One region of the Paenibacillus sp. D51F genome, then DNA from elsewhere that is predicted to be linked to it. Evidence: riboswitches for the same ligand, from Rfam matches in the RefSeq annotation. Region 1 holds a riboswitch; the other holds the start of a gene.
The links. Region 1 has a riboswitch for FMN ahead of ACLBWT_RS16085 (DMT family transporter). Riboswitches for the same ligand answer to the same signal wherever they lie in the genome.
Positions count from the first base shown of each region.

Region 2: another riboswitch for FMN. It lies ahead of ribD (bifunctional diaminohydroxyphosphoribosylaminopyrimidine deaminase/5-amino-6-(5-phosphoribosylamino)uracil reductase RibD); the one in region 1 lies ahead of ACLBWT_RS16085 (DMT family transporter).

Region 1 is NZ_JBKFAO010000008.1:156,191-159,394, reverse strand. It holds gene ACLBWT_RS16090 (MGMT family protein) at 1-317, shown strand, start outside; gene ACLBWT_RS16085 (DMT family transporter) at 314-1,294, opposite strand; FMN riboswitch at 1,416-1,569, opposite strand; gene ACLBWT_RS16080 (FixH family protein) at 1,701-2,087, shown strand; gene ACLBWT_RS16075 (MFS transporter) at 2,340-3,204, opposite strand, start outside.
Region 2 is NZ_JBKFAO010000002.1:136,813-140,016, forward strand. It holds gene ACLBWT_RS04180 (riboflavin synthase) at 1-643, opposite strand, end outside; gene ribD (bifunctional diaminohydroxyphosphoribosylaminopyrimidine deaminase/5-amino-6-(5-phosphoribosylamino)uracil reductase RibD) at 628-1,758, opposite strand; FMN riboswitch at 2,036-2,240, opposite strand; gene ACLBWT_RS04190 (peptidylprolyl isomerase) at 2,458-2,889, opposite strand.

The DNA.
Region 1 (3,204 bases):
CCGCCCGCCAGGTCGTCCGCATCCTCCATTCCATGGGGGAGAAGTACGGGCTGCCCTGGCATCGCGTCGTCAACGCGGCAGGCTCCGTGTCGCTGCCGGGAGATGCCGGCGAGCTTCAAAGGGCATTGCTGGCCGCGGAAGGCATCGAAGAAGGCTTGCGCGGAGCGATCGATCTCGAGCGGCATCGGCATGATGCGGATGTAGAGTCGATCGATCTCGAGCGGCATCGGCATGATGCGGATAAAGAGGCAATCGATCTTGAGCGGCATCGGCATGATCCGGATGGTGAGCAGTCCGGCGGCGAAGACGGATATTAGGCGGCGGGCTGCTCCGCTGCAGCTCTGGCCGTGCTGCGGCTGAGCATGACGAGCACGCCCCAGATGAGCAGGAAGCCGATCAGCTCATGAACCTTGAGCACGGATCCGAATACGATCCAGTTGATGAGGACGCCGACGGCAGGGAAGGCAAGCTCGGCCAGCGTGGCGATGGAAGCCTTGGTCGAGGAGAGCCCTTTATAATAAAGCAGCATGCTCAGCAGCCCGGGAATGAAAGCCTGGAAGAGCAGGTTGACGATGAGAATCGCAGCCGTGCCCGAGCTGCCGAGCGGCTTCCAGGCATCTCCGGCGGCCAGCAGCAGAATGCCGAGCAGCGGTATGGCGAGCAGGAAGCGGAGCGAAGTGACGATAGGGAAGCCGAGCTTCTTCTTCAGCAGGTATTTGCCCATGACGGTCGATCCGCCCCACAGGAAAGCGGCCGCGATCGAATACAGGGCTGCCTGGGAGCCGAGATCATGCAGGCCGAGCTGCGGAGCATGGAAGCCGAATGTAAGCAAGTACGTTCCGGCGAGTGCGACGAGCAGATACCAGGAAAAGCGGGCTGGGAAGGATTCCTTGAGCATGAAGCGGGCAAGAATGATGGCCAGCAGCGGCTGCAGCTTCTGCAGCAGCAGGACGGCATTGAAGTTGCCCATCGTGAACGCGGACGTGAACAGCACCGTGGCGATGGCGGAGCCGCCCCAGGAAACGAAGAACAGGGCTCCGACGACGCCGAGGGTGAGCTTGCCGGTGAGCTGATGACGGTAATGGATAAGGACCGGTACGGCATAGAGAGCGAGCAGAAGATGCTCCAGGAAAACGATCTGCGGAGACGTGAAGGTTTTCAGAAGCAGGATGCGGAAGAGGGGATCGACTCCCCAGAGTGTCGCGCCGAGAACGACGTACCAGATGCCGCGGCTGCGGGTGAACAGGCTTTTGTCCGCGCTGAGCGGACGGTCAAGCGTAGCTGTGTCTTTCAATTCAACAACCTCCAGTGGCGGGTTTTTGAATTGAACCTCGTAGAAGCTCATAACCCCCGCCAGTGACAAATGGCGGGGGCACGAAATAATACGCCTCGCCATGATCGTGGCACGAAGCGCATTAAACCTTCTCTCATCCGGACTGTCACCGTCGGCCTTGGACTCGCACCAAGTCAGTCCCGGATCCGCATATGCAGTTCCGGGAGTCGCGGGCTTCGGCGCGCGTTCGCGCCGTCACCGCCGGTAGGGAATCGCACCCTGCCCCGAAGGTTCATATTCAGTTGCGTGAATTATATCACAAGGTGACAGCACTCGACAAGAAAAGTTCATGGTTGCAAGGAGCAGCAGAGCATCTCCCCAGGTATAATAAGGAGACAAGCGCAACAGGGAAAGGGGAATACAGGTCATGAAGAAATGGACATTTGCGGCGATCGCGGTTCTCGTGCTTCTGGTCGCGGCGGGCTGCGGATCTTCCGGCAACGCGCCATATCAGGACGAATCGGCGGTCAAGGTCGCGATTACGAGCGACCCGGCAGCCGTGGCCGGAACGCCGCTGCAGCTGACAGCGGCCATCGAGGGACTGGTCACGGAAGAGAACCTGAAGATCGACTTCGACATCCGGGAAGAAACGGAGCAGGAGCTCCCTATTTTGATCACATCCAAGAAGAAGGCCCAGGGACAGTATGAGGTCACGCATACGTTCGATAAGCCGGGCAAATACGTCATCTACATCCATATCTATTCCGGAGACGATCTCCATATCATCAAGCGCAGCACGTTCGACGTCGCTTGATCCGGAAGCCGGCCAAGGGCTGTCCCCATCGGGGGACGGCCCTTTTTGCATTCCCGCTTGAGGCGCTGGACAGACATGTCCATCCCTGGCTATCGCGGATCGGCATGCCCGTGGCGTATGCGTTCCCGGATTGTACACGCCGCCCGTCACATTTGCGCAGTCTGCTGTCCATGGAATCGCATGCGAAGCGGGCTGCGGATCCGCTTGGCATCGGCATCAGCCTGAAGCCTCAAGCTCCGCTTGGCATCGGCATCAGCCTGAAGCCTCAAGCTCCGATGAGCTGCCGCTCGATGGGCGGCGTCTTGCAGCAAGATGCCGGGAGAGCAGGAGGAAGAAGAGGAAAGCGAGCGCGCTCAAAACCAGATTGACGGCAATGACGGTCTGGTACGAATGCTGAAGCCGGTAAAGGATGCCTCCTCCGAGCGCGGCAGCCGCTCCTCCGAGCTGATGGACGAGCAGCAGAAATCCGGTGCGCAGGCCGCCCGGTCCGCCGGCGCTCTCCTCCGCGAGCAGAATGCCGCCCGATACGGCGCCAACATAGCTTGCGCCGAAGAGCAGCGAGAAAAATACAGGCGACAGCTGCAGATGGGGAAGCAGCAAGGAAAAGGCGAGGACGCGGACTCCAAACAGCAAAGCCAGCGCTGACGAGCGGGAGGAGCGGTCCAGGAAATAGGAGAACAGGAGCCCGCCGCAAACTTCGAGCACGCCGAGCAGGCTGAGGGAAGCGGCGATTGTCGCTGTCGGCACATGCGAGTGCTGATGGATGGCGGCCAGGTTCATTTCCACGGTGCCCATGCTGAAGCCGCAGGCAAGGAGAGAGAAGGAGACGGCGAGGAATACGCGGTTTCGGGCCATGTCCAGCAGCGCGGCGGATTTCTCCCGCCAGCTCCGGGGTGAGTCCGCTGAAGAGGCGCCGGAACTTCCGGACGGAGCTGCGGAATGCGGCTTTTGGCCGTCCTCCGGTGGAAGGGCCGTTTCAGGAGCTGCGGAGAGCCCTTTTTTCTCGCGGAGAGGAACGTTCTCCGTATCGCCATGCCGGCTTGCCGCCCGGCGCCGGAAGACTAGCGCCGCCAAAGGCAGGAACAGCAGGTGGACGACGAGCAGCACAACATAGAGC
Region 2 (3,204 bases), on a different contig from region 1:
CGCTTAGACCGCCAGAGGGCTGGGAAGCGGAAGGCGAGGATACGGATCGGCTGCCGTAATGAAGCAGGTGATCCACGTATTTCCCGACAATGTCGCATTCCAGATTGACGGTGTCTCCGGCTTTTTTATGCTGAAGCACCGTCTGGGCCAACGTGTGGGGGATGATCGATATGTCGAGTCCGCCGCCTTCCGTACCGGTTACCGTGAGGCTGATTCCGTCGACTGTAATGGATCCCTGGGGAATGACATATCGCATAAGCGCGTCATCATGAGGCTTGATCCGGAACACGACCGCGTTGGCGTCGACCCTGCGCTGCATGATCATTCCGGTGCCGTCCACATGCCCTTGAACGATATGCCCTCCGAACCTCCCCCCTGCCGCCATCGCCCGTTCCAGATTGACGGGGCTTCCGGCCGGGAGGTCCTTCAGATTCGTATGACGGTAGGTTTCCGGCATGACGTCGACATTGAAGCTTCGTTTGTCCCAGGAAGTAACCGTCAGGCACACTCCATTGACGGAAATGCTGTCCCCGAGGCCGACCCCTTCCAAAACCTTGGAAGCTCCAATAGTCAGCAAGAGAGCCTCGCCCCTCTGGGACACCCGCTGCAGGGTGCCTATTTCTTCGATCAAGCCGGTGAACATGGCTCAGCCTCCTTATCTCCGTAAAGCGGAACTCCGGACAAGCACCAGTCGTCTCCGAACCGCTCCATCTCCGTATCCACGAGGGTTATCGCCTCTTCCATCCGCAGAAACCCGCCGAAATCAAAGCTTCCCGGCGAAGCGGCTCCCCCGCCGATGATTTTCGGAGCGAAAAACAGCCTGATCCTGTCGACGAGCCTGTTATCCAGCATGCCCCCGTTCAGCCTGCCCCCTCCTTCGAGGAGGATCGAGCCGATTTCTCTCTCGCCGAGCTGCTTCATTCCCTGCTTCAAGTCGACCGTTCGGCCATGGCCGCAAAGGATCACCTCGGCGCCGGCGGCTTCCAGAGCTGCCCGCTTCGCCGGGTCGGCAGCGCCGGACGCCAGCACGATGACCGGGGCTGCGCCATCCATAAGCTTGGCCTTCGGCGGGAGCCGCAGCGTTGAATCGACAACGATCCGGACCGGCTGGAGCGCCGGCACGGAAAGCCTTGCGCTGAGCGAAGGGTCGTCGGCCAGCACGGTCCCGATCCCGACCATGATGCCTTGATGGCGATGTCTCAGCGCATGGACCGCCTCGCGTGATTCCGGTCCGGTAATCCAACGGCTGTCGCCGCTTTTCGCTGCGATCTTGCCGTCCAGCGTCGAGGCCGTCTTGAGCGTGACGAACGGAAGCCCGGTCGTTATGAATTTGTTGAACGCTTCATTCAGACGTCTGGATTCCGCTTCGCGGACTCCGGTGACGACCTCGATGCCGGCCTCGCGAAGCTTGCCGGCTCCGCTTCCCGCGACAGCGGGATTCGGGTCGATCGCCGCAATCACGACCTTGGCCGCGCGGGCGGCAATGATCCGGTCGCAGCACGGCGGCGTCCGGCCGAAGTGGCTGCATGGCTCTAGCGTCACATAGACGGTCGAGCCTTCCGCTTCTTCGCCGGCCATATTGAGCGCATGCACCTCGGCATGGCCTTCTCCCCGTTTCAGATGCGCTCCGATGCCGACGATGCGGCCGTTGTTGACGACGACGCAGCCGACGACCGGATTGACCGAGGTCTGCCCCGACGTCTTGGCAGCCATCTCCAGGGCCAGATCCATATAAAATCCGTCGTCCATCCGTTCCATAACGCAAAAACACCCCCGACGCTAAACCTTCGGGGGTGTGGATGACAATCGAGTCCGCTTAGGATGATCACGCCGGCAAGGAAAGTACAGTTCCTTGCCAGGGTAGGGGAAAGCAGACGGACACCCGTCGCTATTCCCGCATGCATGCTTCGTACCAGCAGGTGTCTATGGCAAAACATTTCGCGAATATGCCAAACATCCTCCATCCGGAGGGATGGCCTTCGCTGATGGATGCCAAAATAGACGCCTTGGAACAAGGCATGGCGAGCATCAAAAGCGGCTCCTTCTCCCATCCAGACTGTACTGTCGGTCCTGGAATCTCACCAGGTCCACCGCTTGCCTTGCGCCGCAGGCTCTCGAGAGCTTGCGGGAAATGGCAATCGGGTCACGGACTTGCCGCGCTGCCGAGGCGGAGCATTTGCTCTGGCGCTCGCAGGCGGATCACCGCCGGTTGGGACTTTCACCCGACCCCGAAGGAAACCGCTGTATTTGGTTCAAACCTGTCGAACGATCATGCCGGCAAGAAACTGTATCCAGAATGATAACTGTTCTTCCTGCATCTTACCTTGCCTCCATCCAAATTGCAAGTCGGCGGCTTGGAATTGGAGCCGTTCCGGCTTCGCGGCTGCGGACAAGGGAGAAAAGAAATAAGCCGGCAGAGGGCTGTCCCTCCGCCGGACTATTCGGGCAAAGCCTTCCTTAAGCCTCGGAAACTTCTACTTTGGCCATTTTCGCGCCGTTGTTGAACGCATCGACATACTCCATGCCCTTGGCAACTTTGCCGAAGACCGTATGCTGTCCGTCCAGATGCGGCTGCGGCTGATAGCAGATGTAGAACTGGCTGCCGCCCGTATTGCGTCCCGCATGCGCCATCGCGAGGGAGCCGCGCTCATGCTTGTTCGGGTTGATCTCGCAGTTGATCGTATAGCCAGGGCCGCCGGTGCCGGTGCCGTTCGGGCAGCCGCCTTGAGCGACGAATCCCGGAATGACGCGGTGGAAGCTCAGTCCGTTGTAGAAGCCCTCGTTCGCGAGCTTTTCAAAATTGGCGACCGTGTTCGGGGCGTCCTTTTCGAACAGGTCCAGAACCACTTCTCCGCCGTTTTCCAGCGTGATTTTTGCTTGTTTTGCCATGATAGTCACTCCTTGTCCTCTAACGGTATGTACGGATTCTATCATACACTAAGGCAGCATTCCAAGCAAAACGGCAGCTGTCCAAACAGAGGACAGCCCCGTTTGCGCAGGAGTAGAGAGAAACCGCGGTTCTCGTGCGGGTTCTATTCTCGAAAAGCAAAACGGCAGCTGTCCAAACAGAGGACAGCTCCGTTTGCACAGGAGTAGAGAGAAACCGCGGTTCTCGCGCGGGTTCTATTCTCGAAAAGCAAAACGGCAGCTGCCCAAACAGAGGACAGCTCCGTTTGCACAGGAGTAGAGAGAAACCGCGGTTCT